Regions from separate parts of the Pseudomonas mercuritolerans genome, predicted to be linked through region 1. Evidence: predicted binding sites of a transcription regulator. Region 1 holds the regulator's gene; each other region holds the start of a gene.

Region 1 (5,194 bases):
AACCAGACGCGGGAAGCGCCCGAAGACCTTCTTGATCGGCTGCATCCGCGTCTTCATCACGGCGGTCTGCAGGTCAGCGGTGACCACGTCGAGGTTCGACACGGCCTTGGACATGGCTTCGTCGCCGCTGTTGAGGCCCAGGCGCACCAGACGGTTACGCACCAGCACCAGCTCGCCGACCATGTTCATGATCTCGTCGAGCCGCGCGGTATCGACGCGCACGGTGGTTTCTGCTTCGCTGGCCGGTTTTTCTGCCGGGGCAGCGGCTGGCGCACGGGCCGGTGCCGGTGCCGGTGCAGCCGCGGCGGCCGGTTTCGGCGCTTCGGCTTTCGGCTCAGGCTTGGCCGCAGGTTTCGGCGCAGCGGCTGCAGCAGGTGCCTTGGCGGCAGGCGTGGCGACGCTTGATGCGGAGCCAGCAGTCGCAGCGCTGGCGTCAAACTTGCCTTTGCCGTGCAATTCGTCGAGCAGCGATTCGAATTCGTGATCGCTGATCAGGTCGCTGCCGGCCGCAGCGGCGGCCGGTGCAGCAGGTGCTGCCGGCGCCGAAGCGATGGCCGATTCCAGCGCGTCAACGGCGAAGTTGCCCTTGCCGTGCAACTGATCGAGCAAGGCTTCGAATTCGTCGTCGGTGATGTCCGAGCTGTCGCCCTTGGCAGGCGCTGCCGGAGCTGCTGGCGCCGCTGGAGCGACCGCATCGACAGCGAACTGGCCTTTGCCGTGCAGTTGATCGAGCAGCGATTCAAATTCGGCGTCGGTGATTTCATCGCTGGCCGCCGTGTCGGCAACCTGCGCGGGCGCCACAGCAGCGGCCGGGGCCTCGGCCTGGGCCTGGGCCTTGACGGCATTCAGCGAGTCCAGCAGTTGTTCGAATTCGTTATCGGTGATGTCGTCCGATGCGCTTTCGGCGACCGGTTCTTCCACCACTTCCACTGGCGCGGCAACGGCTTCATCCGCCGATTGCGGCTCGGCCAGACGCGCCAGCGCGGCCAGCAGTTCCGGCGTGGCAGCGGTGATCGGTGCACGTTCACGGACTTCGCTGAACATGCTGTTCACCGCGTCCAGTGCTTCGAGCACCACGTCCATCAGTTCTGCATCAACGCGACGCTCACCCTTGCGCAGGATGTCGAACACGTTTTCGGCGATGTGACAGCACTCCACCAGCTCATTGAGCTGAAGGAAGCCGGCGCCCCCTTTTACAGTGTGGAAACCGCGAAAAATTGCATTGAGCAGATCTGCATCATCCGGGCGGCTTTCCAGCTCGACCAGTTGTTCGGACAGTTGCTCAAGAATCTCGCCGGCCTCAACCAGGAAATCCTGAAGGATCTCTTCATCGGCGCCGAAGCTCATTAATGGGGTGCTCCTACAGGTCTAAAAACCCAAAAAACCCGAATTCCGAAACTCTAGAATCCAAGGCTGGATAACAAATCGTCCACATCGTCCTGACCGGACACAACGTCTTCTCGTTTATCGGCATGAATCTGCGGACCTTCACCCTGCGAGAGATGTTTTTGTGGATCTTTTTCAGCAAGCATTGCGGCGCGGTCATGTTCGATGCCCGCAAAGCGGTCGACCTGACTGGCCATGAGCACGAGTTTGAGCAGATTGCTTTCGACTTCGGTGACCAGTTGGGTCACACGCTTGATCACTTGACCTGTGAGGTCCTGGTAATCCTGAGCCAGCAGGATGTCGTTGAGGTTGCTCGACACCGCACGGTTGTCCGTGCTGCTGCGTGACAGAAAACCGTCGACCCGGCGCGCCAGTTCGCGGAACTCTTCAGCCCCGACCTCGCGACGCATGAAGCGGCCCCAATCGGCGCTCAACGTCTGCGCTTCATCAGCGAGACTGTTGACCACCGGCGTGGCGCTTTCCACCAGATCCATGGTGCGGTTGGCCGCGGCTTCCGTCAGCTTGACCACATAGCCCAGGCGTTCGGTGGCGTCGGTGATTTGCGACACTTCCTCAGCCTGCGGCATGTGCGGATCGATCTGGAAATTGACGATCGCACTGTGCAGTTCACGTGTGAGCTTGCCCACTTCCTGATACAGGCCGCGGTCACGGGTCTGATTGAGCTCATGGATCAGTTGCACCGCGTCGCCGAACCTGCCTTTTTCAAGGCTCTCGACCAGTTCGACCGCGTGTTTTTTCAGGGTCGATTCGAAATCGCCCTGTGATGATTCGTTATGCTCCATAGCTCCCCCGCGCATTCATCAGCCGATGCGTTCGAAAATCTTCTCGATTTTGTCTTTCAACGCTTGAGCCGTGAAAGGTTTGACCACGTAACCGTTCACACCGGCCTGGGCGGCCTCGATGATCTGCTCGCGCTTGGCTTCAGCAGTCACCATCAACACCGGGAGGTGCTTGAGTTTTTCATCGGCGCGCACGTGACGCAGCAGGTCGATACCGGTCATGCCCGGCATGTTCCAGTCCGTTACCAGAAAGTCGATGCTGCCGCTGTTGAGCACCGGAATGGCAGTGGTGCCATCGTCGGCCTCGACGGTGTTGGTGAACCCAAGATCGCGCAGCAGGTTCTTGATGATCCGCCGCATCGTTGAGAAGTCATCAACGATGAGGATTTTCATGTCTTTGTTCAATTCGACCTCCAAGCAGTCTTAAACGCGCCCAGCACCTGGACGCGCCACTTCAATCAATCGGCGCAGCACTTAAAGTTTGTCTGGAGCACAACGGATCGAGACCGGCGCCGTTCATCACCGCACCAGCCTCGTTTCGCAGTGTCCCCACACTGCCTTCAGCGCGCTCGCCACTCCCCCAAACGCCCCCGCAGACGGGCCGCGCACTGGCTGTGTAACTGGCTGACCCGCGATTCACTGACGCCAAGGACTTCACCGATTTCCTTGAGGTTCAGCTCTTCGTCGTAGTACAGCGCCAACACCAGTCGCTCACGCTCCGGCAAATTGGCAATCGCGTCCGCCAGCGCCGCCTGGAAGCGTTCATCTTCCAGATCGCGTGACGGCTCCATATGAGCACTGGCGCCATCCTCGTGCAGCCCTTCGTGTTCGCCGTCCTGCAAGAGGTCGTCGAAACTGAACAGGCGACTGCCCAAGGTGTCATTCAGAATCCCGTAGTAATCGTCGAGACTCAATTGGAGTTCGGCCGCAACCTCGTGATCTTTAGCGTCACGGCCGGTTTTAGCTTCAATCGAGCGAATCGCGTCGCTGACCATCCTGGTATTACGGTGAACCGAGCGTGGTGCCCAATCCCCTTTGCGCACTTCATCGAGCATCGCGCCGCGGATTCGAATGCCCGCGTACGTTTCGAAACTGGCGCCTTTGCTGGCGTCGTATTTGGTCGAGACTTCGAGCAAACCGATCATCCCGGCCTGGATCAGGTCTTCGACCTGCACGCTGGCCGGCAGGCGCGCCAGCAAGTGATAGGCAATGCGCTTGACCAGTGGCGCGTAGCGCTCGATCAATTCGTATTGCGCGTCACGCGCCGACTTTTTGTAAAGATTCATGCCACTGGCGGTCATATCACAGGCCCTGCGGTTTGCTGCACGAGACGCTCGACGAAAAATTCCAGATGCCCGCGCGGGTTGGCGGGCAGCGGCCAGGTGTCGACCTTCTGGGCGATGGCCTTGAAGGCCAGCGCGCACTTGGAACGGGGAAAGGCTTCGTAGACGGCGCGCTGCTTCTGCACCGCCTTGCGCACGCTTTCGTCGTACGGCACGGCGCCGACGTATTGTAGGGCGACGTCGAGGAAGCGATCCGTGACCTTGGTCAACTTGGCGAACAAGTTGCGCCCTTCCTGCGGGCTCTGCGCCATGTTGGCCAGCACGCGGAAGCGGTTCATGCCGTAGTCGCGGTTGAGCAACTTGATCAGCGCGTAAGCGTCGGTGATCGAAGTCGGCTCGTCGCAGACCACCAGCAACACTTCCTGGGCGGCACGAACGAAACTGACTACCGAGTCACCAATACCCGCAGCGGTGTCGATCACCAGCACGTCGAGATTGTCGCCGATGTCGCTGAACGCCTGGATCAGGCCGGCGTGTTGCGCCGGGCTCAGGTGCACCATGCTCTGCGTGCCGGAGGCCGCCGGCACGATGCGAATCCCGCCCGGGCCCTGCAACAGCACGTCGCGCAGTTCGCAACGGCCTTCGATAACGTCGGCCAAAGTGCGCTTGGGTGTCAGCCCCAGCAGAACGTCGACGTTCGCCAGGCCCAGGTCGGCGTCCAGCAGCATGACCCGACGGCCAAGCTCTGCCAGCGCCAGCGACAAGTTCACTGACACGTTAGTCTTGCCGACGCCACCTTTGCCGCCGGTCACCGCGATCACCTGTACGGGATGCATGCTGCCCATGTTATTTCTTTACCTTGTCTTGCATAGACGGAGGCCACATTACTGGCTGCGCGTTCCTGATCGGAACAATGCGTGGCAGACCATCGATGTAGGTACAAAAACTGTTCATGATTACCTCAGCCAACCTGCTTGGTCGGGCTGTGATAGATGTCAGCGAACATGTCAGCCATGGCTTCTTCGCTGGGTTCTTCCTGCATTTGCACGCTGACGGCGCGGCTGACCAGTTGATGACGGCGCGGCAGATGCAAATCATCCGGAATCCGTGGGCCATCGGTCAGGTACGCGACCGGCAATTCATGACTGATCGCCAGGCTCAACACTTCGCCGAGACTGGCCGTTTCATCCAGTTTAGTCAGGATGCAGCCGGCCAGCCCGCAACGCTTGTAACTGTGATAAGCGGCGGTTAGAACCTGTTTCTGGCTGGTGGTTGCCAGGACCAGATAATTTTTTGAGCGAATGCCACGCCCGGCCAGGCTCTCAAGCTGCATGCGCAACGCCGGATCACTGGCTTGCAGGCCGGCAGTATCGATCAAAACCACGCGTTTGCGTAGCAGTGGATCCAATGCTTGCACCAGCGACTGGCCCGGATCGACGTGCGTTACCGGCACGTTGAGGATGCGCCCAAGGGTTTTCAGTTGTTCCTGCGCGCCGATGCGGAAGCTGTCCATACTGACCAGCGCGACATTCTGCGCGCCGTACTTGAGCACGTAACGCGCGGCGAGCTTGGCCAGCGTGGTGGTCTTGCCCATGCCGGCAGGGCCGACCATGGCAATCACACCGCCCTCTTCCAGCGGCTCGACTTCCGGTACGGCAATCATCCGCGCCAAATGCGCCAGCAGCATGCGCCAGGCCTGACGCGGCTCTTCGATATCGGTAATCA
Region 2 (5,194 bases), on a different contig from region 1:
GGCCTTCATGGAAGGCAAAACCATCAATCATCCGCAGGACCTGAAGAATCTGCCGGTGCTCGGCGCGCTGGAAGCCGATCGGATGGTGCATGTGCGTCTGCTTGATCAACAGGGCAAGAGCGTCGATCTGAGCATGGAAGCGCGGTTGGGCATCGATGACTTCGTAGTGCGCAAGGCCTGCGTGCTGGCCGGTCAGGGCTTTACCGTGCTGCCGATGATGTTCTGCGAAACGGAATTGCGTAACGGCACACTGGTGCAGGTGCTGCCGGAGTGGTCATTGCCCGGCGGCTGGTTGCAAGCGGTGTATCCGCACCGGCGCGGAGTGATGCCGGCGGTACGCGCATGGATCGATCACCTGGTCGAATCGTTCAATGCCTGCGGGGACAGGTTTCTATGAAACAAGGAAGAATGAGCGAAGCCGAGGTTGCCGAGTTTTGTCTGGCCCTGCCCGGCGCGCGGGAAGACTACAAATGGGGCGGCGTGCGGGTATTTTCGATTGCCGGCAACAAGATGTTTGCCTTGCAGGGGCTGCGTGGGGATTCGCTGGCGTTCAAGGTCGACAAGGATCTGTTTCTCGGCCATTGCGACCGCCCCGGGATTCATCCGGCGCCGTATCTGGCGCGGGCGCAGTGGATCATCATGCATCCGCCCTACCCGCTGGGTGCCGAGGAATTGCGGGGTTTGTTGCAGCGATCGCATCAACTGGTGGTGAGCAGGTTGCCTAGGAAAACCCAAATCGGCCTGAAGCTGTAAACCGATCCCGTGTAGGAGCTGCCGAAGGCTGCGATCTTTTGGGACGCAGAGCGTCCCTGGCTGCATTCCCACGCAGAGCGTGGGAACGATCAATCAAAAGATCGCAGCCTTCGGCAGCTACAGAGGAATGTGTTTTCCTCAGATCAGCGACAGCAAGTTCGATCCGAGAAACATCTGGTCAATCCAGAACACCTGATGCAACAACACGATCGCCCAGAACAGAATCTGAAACGACACCTTGCGGGTCTTGTGCCGGAACACCTGCTGCGCGACCAAGGCGCCCGGCCAGCCGCCCGCCAGTTCTAACGCATGCAGGATGTTTTCCGGGGTGCGCCAGGCGTCGGCGCGAGCTTTGCGTTTGTCGGCCCAGTACACAAAGAACGCCAGCACACTGACAATCCCGTACGCCGCCAGCGGCACCGGCGAGATGCCGCTGAGCCACATCGACAGCGAGCCGAACAACGGCAGCGCGCAGACGATCAACAGTACCAGCAGTTTCAACCTCAGATGCTGAACGCGCCCGCCCGCAGGCCGGCCTTCCGGGCGGCGTCCGCGGGAATCATTCATGCCTTCGCTGCCGACCAGTCCACCCAGCCGAACTGCCAGGTCGCCAGGATGAACAGGCCGAAGGCAATCCGGTACCAGGCAAAGGCTGCATAGCTGTGGCCGCCGATGAACTTGAGCAGGCCGCGCACAGCGATCATGGCGAAAATGAATGCCGTGACGAAACCAATCGCGAAAACCGGGAAATCCGCCGGCACGAACAGATCGCGGTATTTGTAGCCCGAATACACCGCCGCACCGACCATGGTTGGCATGGCGAGGAAGAACGAGAACTCGGTGGCGGTCTTGCGTGACAGGCCGAACAGCAGGCCGCCAATAATTGTCGAGCCGGAACGCGAGGTGCCTGGAATCATCGCCAGGCATTGCGCGAAGCCGATTTTCAAGGCGTCAGTCCAGCGGATCTCGTCGACGGTTTCGGCATGCACTTCATGCTGGCGCTGTTCGGCCCACAACATGATGATTCCGCCGATGACCAGCGCTGCGGCCACGGTAATCGGGTTGAACAGGTATTCGTGGATCAGATCGGCAAAAATCACCCCGAGCACTACGGCTGGCAGGAAGGCGATCAACAGGTTGGCGGTGAAACGCCGTGCACTCGGCTGGGTCGGCAGACCGATCACCACGTCGAGGATCTTGCGGCGAAACTCCCAGACTACCGCGAGAATCGCGCCGAGCTGGATGATGATATTGAACGCCATGGCCCGTTCGCCGCCGAAGTTCAGCAAGTCGGCAACGATGATCTGGTGTCCGGTACTCGAAATGGGCAAAAACTCCGTCAGCCCTTCTACAACGCCTAGTATCAGTGCCTGCAAGGCAGTCCAAAGATCCATCAATCCCCCAGAGAGCGATGCACACCGGCATGCCCCGATAGTATTTTCTAGTGTTCACTGCGTTCAGCGTAGCTGGTTGAAGCTGTACCGATTCCGCGCGCACAGGATCCACACGAAACGGTAAAAATTCCGTGAAATTTCAAAAACGGATTCAGGTTTTCACGCGCGGGGCCGAAATCTTAACAGACAAGCCTTAATAGCGCTTCCCGCGTTGAAAGGCTTGAATCGCGCAGTCCCGAGCACTCAGCTGTGGCTGGATGCTGGCGATCGTTTATTACAAGAACAAGAATCCGGAGTGACAGCGTTATGAACAGCTTGCGCAGTGTGTCGATCAGCCGACGCTTGTGGCTCATCCTGGTGGTGGCGGTGGTCATGTTGCTGACCTTGGGCGTGCTGATGCTCAAGCAGATCCACGACGACCTCTACAGCGCCAAGGCGCAGAAAACCCAGCATGTGGTGCAGACCGCCAGCGGCCTGCTCACCTACTACCACGGCCTGGAAACCGCCGGCACCTTGACCAGGGATGCCGCGCAGAAACAGGCGCTGACCGCAATCCGTGGCCTGCGCTACGACCAGAGCGACTACTTCTGGATCAACGACCTCACCCCCGTGATGGTCATGCACCCGACCAACCCCAAACTCGAAGGCCAGAACCTCTCGGCGATCCGCGACCCGGACGGCTTTGCGGTGTTCAACGAAATGGTCGCCATTGCCAAGGCCAAGGGCGCTGGCATGGTCAATTATCGCTGGCCGAAACCGGGGGCGACGGATCCGGTGGCGAAGACTTCCTATGTGAAGCTGTTCGAGCCGTGGGGCTGGGTGATCGGTTCCGGCGTGTATGTCGACGACGTGCAGGCGGAATTTCAGGGACAAATGATCAAGGCGTCGGCAATCGGCCTGGCGATTGCGCTGATCATGGCGCTGCTGGTGATCCTGATCGCACGCAGCATCGTCCGTCCGTTGCAGGAAACCGTGAATGCGATGGCCAACATCGCCAGCGGCGAAAGCGACCTGACCCGCAGCCTCGATACTTATGGCAAGGATGAAGTCACCGAACTGGCCCATCACTTCAATGCCTTCACCGCCAAGTTGCGTCGGGTGATTGGTGAGTTGCAGGTGTCCGCCAGTGCCTTGGGTCAGTCGTCCAGCGAGCTGGGCAACGACGCATCGCAGGCGCAGCAGCGCAGTCAGCAGCAATCGCAGCAGATGGAACTGGTGGCCACGGCAATCAACGAAGTTACCTACGGCGTGCAGGACGTGGCGAAAAACGCCGAACACGCCGCCGCTGAAATGCGTGATGCCGAGGCGCAGGCGCAACAGGGCCAGATCAACATTGACGGCAGCTTGCAGCAGATCGACAAACTCTCGGGCACGATCGATCAGGCGGTGGAAGTGATCCGCACCTTGGCTTCCGAGAGCACGCAGATTGGCAGCGTACTGGAGGTGATTCGCTCGATCGCCGAGCAGACCAATCTGCTGGCGCTCAATGCGGCGATTGAAGCAGCACGTGCGGGTGAGCAAGGTCGTGGGTTCGCCGTGGTAGCCGATGAGGTGCGCTTGCTGGCGCAACGTACGCAGAAATCGACGGCGGAGATTCAGTCGATGATCGAGCGCCTGCAGAATCATTCGGAGGCTGCGGTGAAGGTGATTGGCGACAGCAGCAAAGCCTCGCAACTGACCATTGAACAGGCGGGACTGGCCGGGGCGAGTCTCAATGCGATTGGCCAGGCGTTGCGTAATCTGAATGGGCTGAATGCCTCGATCGCCAGCGCCACGTTGCAACAGGCGCATGTGGTCGAGGACATCAACCAGAACGTGACCCAGGCGGCCGGGCTGTCGCACAGCACTGCGTTGGCGGCTGAACAATCCAGTGCAGCCAGTCTGCGACTTGGACAACTGAGCGAACAGCTCAACGGGTTGCTGCGCCAGTTCCGGGTCTGACCGGTCACCGAGGTGAGCCCACCCCTCACCCCAGCCCTCTCCCCGAGGAGAGGGAGCCGACCGAGGGGTCTGGCGTCATACATCGACCTGAGCAATCGAGTCGATTATGGATTCAACGAAAATCGTTCAAACCGACGCTGCTCCAAAGCGTCCCCCAATCAGTCCCCTCTCCCTCCGGGAGAGGGTTAGGGTGAGGGGGCTTTTGATCTTACTAATGCAGTACAATCCGCCCCCTTCTTTAACTCCCCAAGGATCCCTCATGTCCGGGCTTGAACTGTTTGCCGCTGCCCTCGGGGTCATCGCCGTGTGGCTGACGGTCAAGCAGAATCCATGGTGCTGGCCGATCGGGCTGGTCATGGTGTTGCTCTACAGCTGGATCTTCTTTGAGGTGAAGCTGTATTCGGACATGTTGCTGCAAGTGATCTACGCCGCGCTGCAGATCTACGGCTGGTGGCAGTGGACTCGCGCCGGAACCATGCATGACGGTCGCGAAGTCACCCGCCTCGATACACGCTCGATTCTGCTCGGCCTCGGTATCGGCGCAATCGGCAGCATCTTGCTGGGCGCCGCGATGGCGCACTGGACCGATGCCGCACAGCCGTGGCTCGATGCTGCGCTCACCGGTTTCAGTTTGGTCGCGCAACTATGGATGGCGCAGAAACGCCTGCAATGCTGGGCGCTGTGGTCTGTCCTCGATGTGATTTTTGTCGGCCTGTTCATCTATAAAGGCCTGTACCTGACTGCCGGCCTCTATGCGCTGTTCACCCTGCTCGCCGTGCAAGGCTGGCGGGAATGGCGCGCCGATCCGGCGTTGCGCACATGAAAGTCGTGGTTCTCACCGGCCCGGAATCCACCGGCAAGAGTTGGCTGGCGGCCGGTCTCGAGCAGCATTTCGGCGGCGTGCGGGTTGATGAGTATGTTCGCCGCTTCATCGAAGAAAACCCACGCGACACTTGCCTCGCGGATATTCCCGATATCGCCCGGGGCCAGTTGCAATGGGAAGATCAGGCACGGGCGAAACAGCCCGCGCTGCTGATCCTCGACACCCATCTGCTGAGCAACATGCTCTGGAGCCAGACCCTGTTCGGTGACTGCCCGGACTGGCT
Region 3 (5,194 bases), on a different contig from region 1:
CATCAACGGCGAAGTGCCGGACGGCCTTAAAGGCAAGCGCCTGCTGTCGCTGGACATGGGCGCGCTGATCGCCGGCGCCAAGTATCGCGGCGAGTTCGAAGAGCGCCTGAAAGGCTTGCTCAACGAGCTGTCGAAGCAGGAAGGGCAGATCATTCTGTTCATCGACGAACTGCACACCATGGTCGGCGCCGGTAAGGGCGAAGGCTCGATGGACGCCGGCAACATGCTCAAGCCTGCGCTGGCTCGCGGCGAGTTGCACTGCGTCGGCGCGACCACGCTCAACGAGTATCGCCAATATATAGAGAAGGACGCGGCGCTCGAGCGGCGTTTCCAGAAAGTCCTGGTGGACGAGCCGAGCGAAGAAGACACCATCGCGATTCTGCGTGGCCTTAAAGAGCGTTACGAGGTTCACCACAAGGTGGCGATCACCGACGGCGCGATCATTGCCGCGGCGAAACTCAGCCATCGCTACATCACGGATCGGCAGTTGCCGGACAAGGCCATCGACTTGATCGATGAGGCCGCCAGCCGTATCCGCATGGAGATCGACTCCAAGCCGGAAGTGCTCGATCGTCTGGAGCGGCGCCTGATTCAGTTGAAAGTGGAATCCCAGGCGCTGAAGAAAGAAAGCGACGACGCAGCGAAGAAACGCCTGGAAAAACTCCAGGAAGAAATCGAGCGTCACGAGCGTGAGTACTCCGATCTGGAAGAAATCTGGAACTCGGAAAAAGCCGAGGTGCAGGGTTCTGCGCAGATCCAGCAGAAGATCGAACAGTCGCGCCAGGAACTGGAAGCCGCACGCCGCAAAGGCGACCTGAATCGCATGGCCGAGTTGCAGTACGGGGTGATCCCCGATCTGGAGCGCAGCCTGCAAATGGTCGACCAGCACGGCAAGAGCGAAAACCAGTTGCTGCGCAGCAAGGTAACTGAGGAAGAGATTGCCGAAGTCGTGTCGAAGTGGACCGGCATCCCGGTGTCGAAGATGCTCGAAGGCGAGCGCGACAAGCTGATGAAGATGGAGAGCCTGTTGCACAAACGGGTGATCGGTCAGGAAGAAGCGGTCGTTGCAGTGGCCAACGCCGTACGGCGTTCCCGCGCCGGGTTGTCCGACCCGAATCGTCCGAGCGGCTCGTTCATGTTCCTCGGCCCGACCGGTGTCGGTAAAACCGAGCTGTGCAAGGCCTTGGCCGAGTTCCTCTTCGATACCGAAGAGGCGATGGTGCGGATCGACATGTCCGAGTTCATGGAGAAACATTCCGTGGCTCGTCTGATCGGTGCGCCACCAGGCTACGTCGGCTACGAAGAGGGCGGCTACCTGACCGAAGCGGTGCGTCGCAAGCCGTACTCGGTGATCCTCATGGACGAAGTCGAGAAGGCGCACCCGGATGTGTTCAACATCCTTCTGCAAGTGCTTGAGGATGGCCGGCTGACCGACAGTCACGGGCGTACGGTGGACTTCCGCAACACGGTAATCGTGATGACGTCCAACCTCGGGTCGATGCAGATCCAGGAACTGGTCGGTGATCGTGAAGCGCAGCGGGCCGCCGTGATGGACGCGCTGACGTCGCACTTCCGTCCGGAGTTCATCAACCGGGTCGACGAGGTGGTGATCTTCGAGCCGCTGGCGCGGGAGCAGATCGCCGGGATTACCGAGATCCAGTTGGGTCGTCTGCGCAGCCGTCTGGCCGAGCGCGAGCTGAAGCTGGAACTGAGCCCTGAGGCGATGGACAAGCTGATCGCCGTCGGTTACGACCCGGTGTATGGCGCACGTCCTTTGAAACGGGCGATCCAGCGCTGGATCGAAAACCCGCTGGCGCAGTTGATCCTGTCGGGTCATTTCATGCCGGGCGACACCGCCACCGGCAAGGTCGAGAACGACGAAATCGTTTTCGGCTAAGCCTCAGCGGCAATGAAACCGGGAAGGCCTCGCATTGCGAGGCCTTTTTTTCGCCAGGCTGTTGAACTCAAAGGAAAAGGCTTGTAAAGTGCGCCCCGCAGTCAGTCACCGGCAGCGTTTCAACCCACCGGGTTGGAATCTGAAATAAGTTGCAAATCATTAACTTGAAAGCAATTTAGGGGGTTGACAGAGGTGTTCTAGGTTGTAGAATAGCGCGCCTCAGACACACGAACGCAGCGATGCGAACGGGTGGCGAGATGCAACAAAGCTTCACCGTTGTAAATTGAAATATGTAGTTCCGTGATAGCTCAGTCGGTAGAGCAAATGACTGTTAATCATTGGGTCCCAGGTTCGAGTCCTGGTCACGGAGCCAATTTCAAACCGGGGTATAGCGCAGTCCGGTAGCGCGCCTGCTTTGGGAGCAGGATGTCAGGAGTTCGAATCCCCTTACCCCGACCATATTTGGGTCGTTAGCTCAGTTGGTAGAGCAGTTGGCTTTTAACCAATTGGTCGTAGGTTCGAATCCCACACGACCCACCATTTTTGAAACCAGTTTGCGCTGGGATCGAATCTTAAGATCAGAGGCCAAAAGCGCTGATCGAAGAAGGCGATCTTTGAAAGGTCGCCTTTTTTTTACCGGGGTATAGCGCAGTCCGGTAGCGCGCCTGCTTTGGGAGCAGGATGTCAGGAGTTCGAATCCCCTTACCCCGACCATATTGAAAATCCTCGTATCGAAAGATACGGGGATTTTTTTTGTCTGCCGAAAGGCGAATCTCTTCAAGTCGTCATACAACCTGCCGATAGCCCGCTAACAAGAGGGGACTGCCAACGCTTCGCCCCTTGATCTGGCCATTACAAGAATAAGGGCGTTCGTCATGTTGCTTCGTCAGTTGAATATTGCTCCCCGGGCTGCCCTGGGTTTTGCCCTGATCGCGGTGTTGGTGGCCTTGCTCGGCGTGTTTGCGCTGGGGCAGATGTCGAGCATCCGCGACAGTGAGGTGGCGGTGGAGAACCGCTGGTTGCCGAGCATCCGTGGCGGCGACGAGATCCGTGAACTGATGCTGCGCATCCGCACTATCTCCCTGCGCATGGCGCTCGATCAGGATCCGGCCAATATCGCCACCTATCGCGGCCAGATGGACACCCGCGACAAGGAGCTGAGCGAAAAAATCGCAGCCTACGACAAACTGGTCGACACTGCCGAAGGTCAGCAGCTGTATGACCAGTTCAAGAAAACCTTCGCCGCCTATCGCACTGGCATTGCCCAGTCATTCACCCTTGCCGAGCAAGGCAAGCGTGACGAGCTGACCAAATTGCTCCTGGTTGACATGAAGACCGTGGTCGACGGCTCCGGCAAACAACTCAATGATCTCGCCGATCTGTTCGCCCGCCAGGTCGCTGCCGAAAGCGAGAAGTCCGCCGCGCATTATGAAACCTCGCGCACCATCGTTACTCTTTTCATTGCCTTGGCAGCGCTGGCCACGGTGGCGCTGGCGATGTTGCTCACGCGCAGTATCGTGCGCCCGCTGAGCAGCGCGGTGGATGCCGCCGAAAGTGTCGCCAAGGGCGATCTCACCCGACCGATCGAAACCCATGGCAACGACGAAGTCAGCCGCTTGCTCAAAGCCCTCGCGACGATGCAACAGAACCTGCGCGAGACGCTGCAGGGTATCAGCGGCTCAGCCACACAACTGGCCACCGCCGCTGACGAACTGAGCGCCGTTACCGTCGACAGCACCCAAGGCTTGCAAGAGCAGAACAACGAAATCGAACAGGCCGCCACTGCGGTTAACGAGATGACCGCTGCGGTGGAGGAGATCGCGCGCAACGCGGTGTCGACGTCCGATGCCACGCGCCAGTCCAGTCAGTCGGCGCAATTGGGCCAGGAGCGCGTCAGCGAAACCGCCAGCGCGATCAATGCGCTGGCCAGTGATGTGCAGAACACCGGCGAACTGGTGCAGTCGCTGGCCAATCAGTCGCAGGACATCGGCAAGGTTCTGGACGTGATTCGCGCCATCGCCGAGCAGACCAATCTGCTGGCGCTCAACGCTGCCATCGAAGCAGCACGCGCCGGTGAAAGCGGTCGCGGCTTTGCGGTGGTAGCCGACGAAGTGCGCGCGCTGGCGTATCGCACCCAGCAATCGACGCAGGAAATCGAACAGATGGTGCAAGGCATGCGCAGCGGTTCGAGCCAGGCGCTGGAATCAATGCAGGCCAGCGCATCTCGTGCGGCGAGCACGCTGGTTCTTGCAGAGCGGGCAGGTGAGGCGTTGGTGACGATCACGGCGTCGGTGCACGAGATTCACGAGCGCAACCTGGTGATCGCCAGCGCCGCCGAGGAGCAGGCGCAAGTGGCGCGGGAAGTGGATCGCAATCTGGTGAATATTCGCGACCTGTCGGTGCGTTCGGCTGCGGGGGCTGATCAGACCAGCGCATCGAGCCACGAACTGTCGCAACTGGCCAATGCGCTGCAGGGCATGGTGCGGCGCTTCCAGCTGTGATGAACAGCGATTCATTGCAGGCCTTCGCCCACTGATTTGAGAACAGCACGAAACAATGTGGGAGCGAGCCTGCTCGCGAAGGGGCCGGATCATTCAACGACAGTGTTGACAGACCCACCGCTTTCGCGAGCAGGCTCGCTCCCACAGGTTGGCGCCTTAGTGCAGTTTCAGACGCGGTTCGGTGCCACGACCGATCTTGCTGCCCAGCATCAACATCGCCGTGCGGAACGGCCCGTACAGCGCCATCTGGTGCATACGGTACAGCGACACATAGAACATCCGCGCCAGCCAGCCTTCGAGCATGACGCTGCCGGTCAGGTTGCCCATCAAGTTACCCACAGCAGAAAAACGCGACAGTGAAATCAGCGAGCCGTAGTCGGTGTACTTGTACTCCGGCAGGGTCTTGCCTTCGATGCGCAGTTTCAGCGACTTGGCCAGCAGCGACGCCTGTTGATGCGCCGCTTGTGCCCGTGGTGGGACGTTGCGATCAGTGCCCGGTTGCGGGCACGCCGCGCAGTCACCGAAGGCAAAGATGTTTTCGTCGCGCGTGGTTTGCAGAGTCGGCAACACTTGCAGCTGATTGATGCGGTTGGTTTCCAGACCGTCGATGTCCTTGAGGAAACCCGGTGCGCGGATGCCGGCAGCCCAGACTTTCAGGCTGGCCTTGATCTCGTTGCCATCGGCGGTGATCAGGCTGTCGGCAGTCACTTCGCTGACTGCTGCGTTGGTCATCACATTGACCCCGAGCTTCTCCAGGGTCTTGTGCACCGGCCCGCTGATGCGCTCCGGCAGGGCA

Evidence for each region. Region 1 encodes FliA, which starts transcription of late flagellar genes. Its sites were predicted from a motif close to CTAAAGTTTNNNNNNNNNNNGCCGNTAA; they were not measured.
Region 2: a site for FliA is predicted at 2,298-2,325, ahead of ND528_RS26010 (methyl-accepting chemotaxis protein). Genes of this name have one in related genera too.
Region 3: a site for FliA is predicted at 2,674-2,701, ahead of ND528_RS23155 (methyl-accepting chemotaxis protein). Genes of this name have one in related genera too.

What each region holds. Positions count from the first base shown of each region.
Region 1 is NZ_JAMSHA010000001.1:941,577-946,770, forward strand. It holds gene ND528_RS04400 (chemotaxis protein CheA) at 1-1,347, opposite strand, end outside; gene ND528_RS04405 (protein phosphatase CheZ) at 1,401-2,189, opposite strand; gene ND528_RS04410 (chemotaxis response regulator CheY) at 2,208-2,579, opposite strand; gene fliA (RNA polymerase sigma factor FliA) at 2,747-3,487, opposite strand; gene fleN (flagellar synthesis regulator FleN) at 3,484-4,314, opposite strand; gene flhF (flagellar biosynthesis protein FlhF) at 4,431-5,194, opposite strand, start outside.
Region 2 is NZ_JAMSHA010000011.1:83,803-88,996, forward strand. It holds gene ND528_RS25990 (LysR substrate-binding domain-containing protein) at 1-397, shown strand, start outside; gene ND528_RS25995 (MmcQ/YjbR family DNA-binding protein) at 394-753, shown strand; gene ND528_RS26000 (DUF1294 domain-containing protein) at 892-1,320, opposite strand; gene ND528_RS26005 (undecaprenyl-diphosphate phosphatase) at 1,317-2,147, opposite strand; gene ND528_RS26010 (methyl-accepting chemotaxis protein) at 2,454-4,088, shown strand; gene pnuC (nicotinamide riboside transporter PnuC) at 4,348-4,911, shown strand; gene ND528_RS26020 (AAA family ATPase) at 4,908-5,194, shown strand, end outside.
Region 3 is NZ_JAMSHA010000009.1:49,563-54,756, reverse strand. It holds gene clpB (ATP-dependent chaperone ClpB) at 1-1,897, shown strand, start outside; tRNA gene ND528_RS23175 (tRNA-Asn) at 2,195-2,270, shown strand; tRNA gene ND528_RS23170 (tRNA-Pro) at 2,280-2,356, shown strand; tRNA gene ND528_RS23165 (tRNA-Lys) at 2,362-2,437, shown strand; tRNA gene ND528_RS23160 (tRNA-Pro) at 2,535-2,611, shown strand; gene ND528_RS23155 (methyl-accepting chemotaxis protein) at 2,773-4,398, shown strand; gene ND528_RS23150 (NAD(P)/FAD-dependent oxidoreductase) at 4,555-5,194, opposite strand, start outside.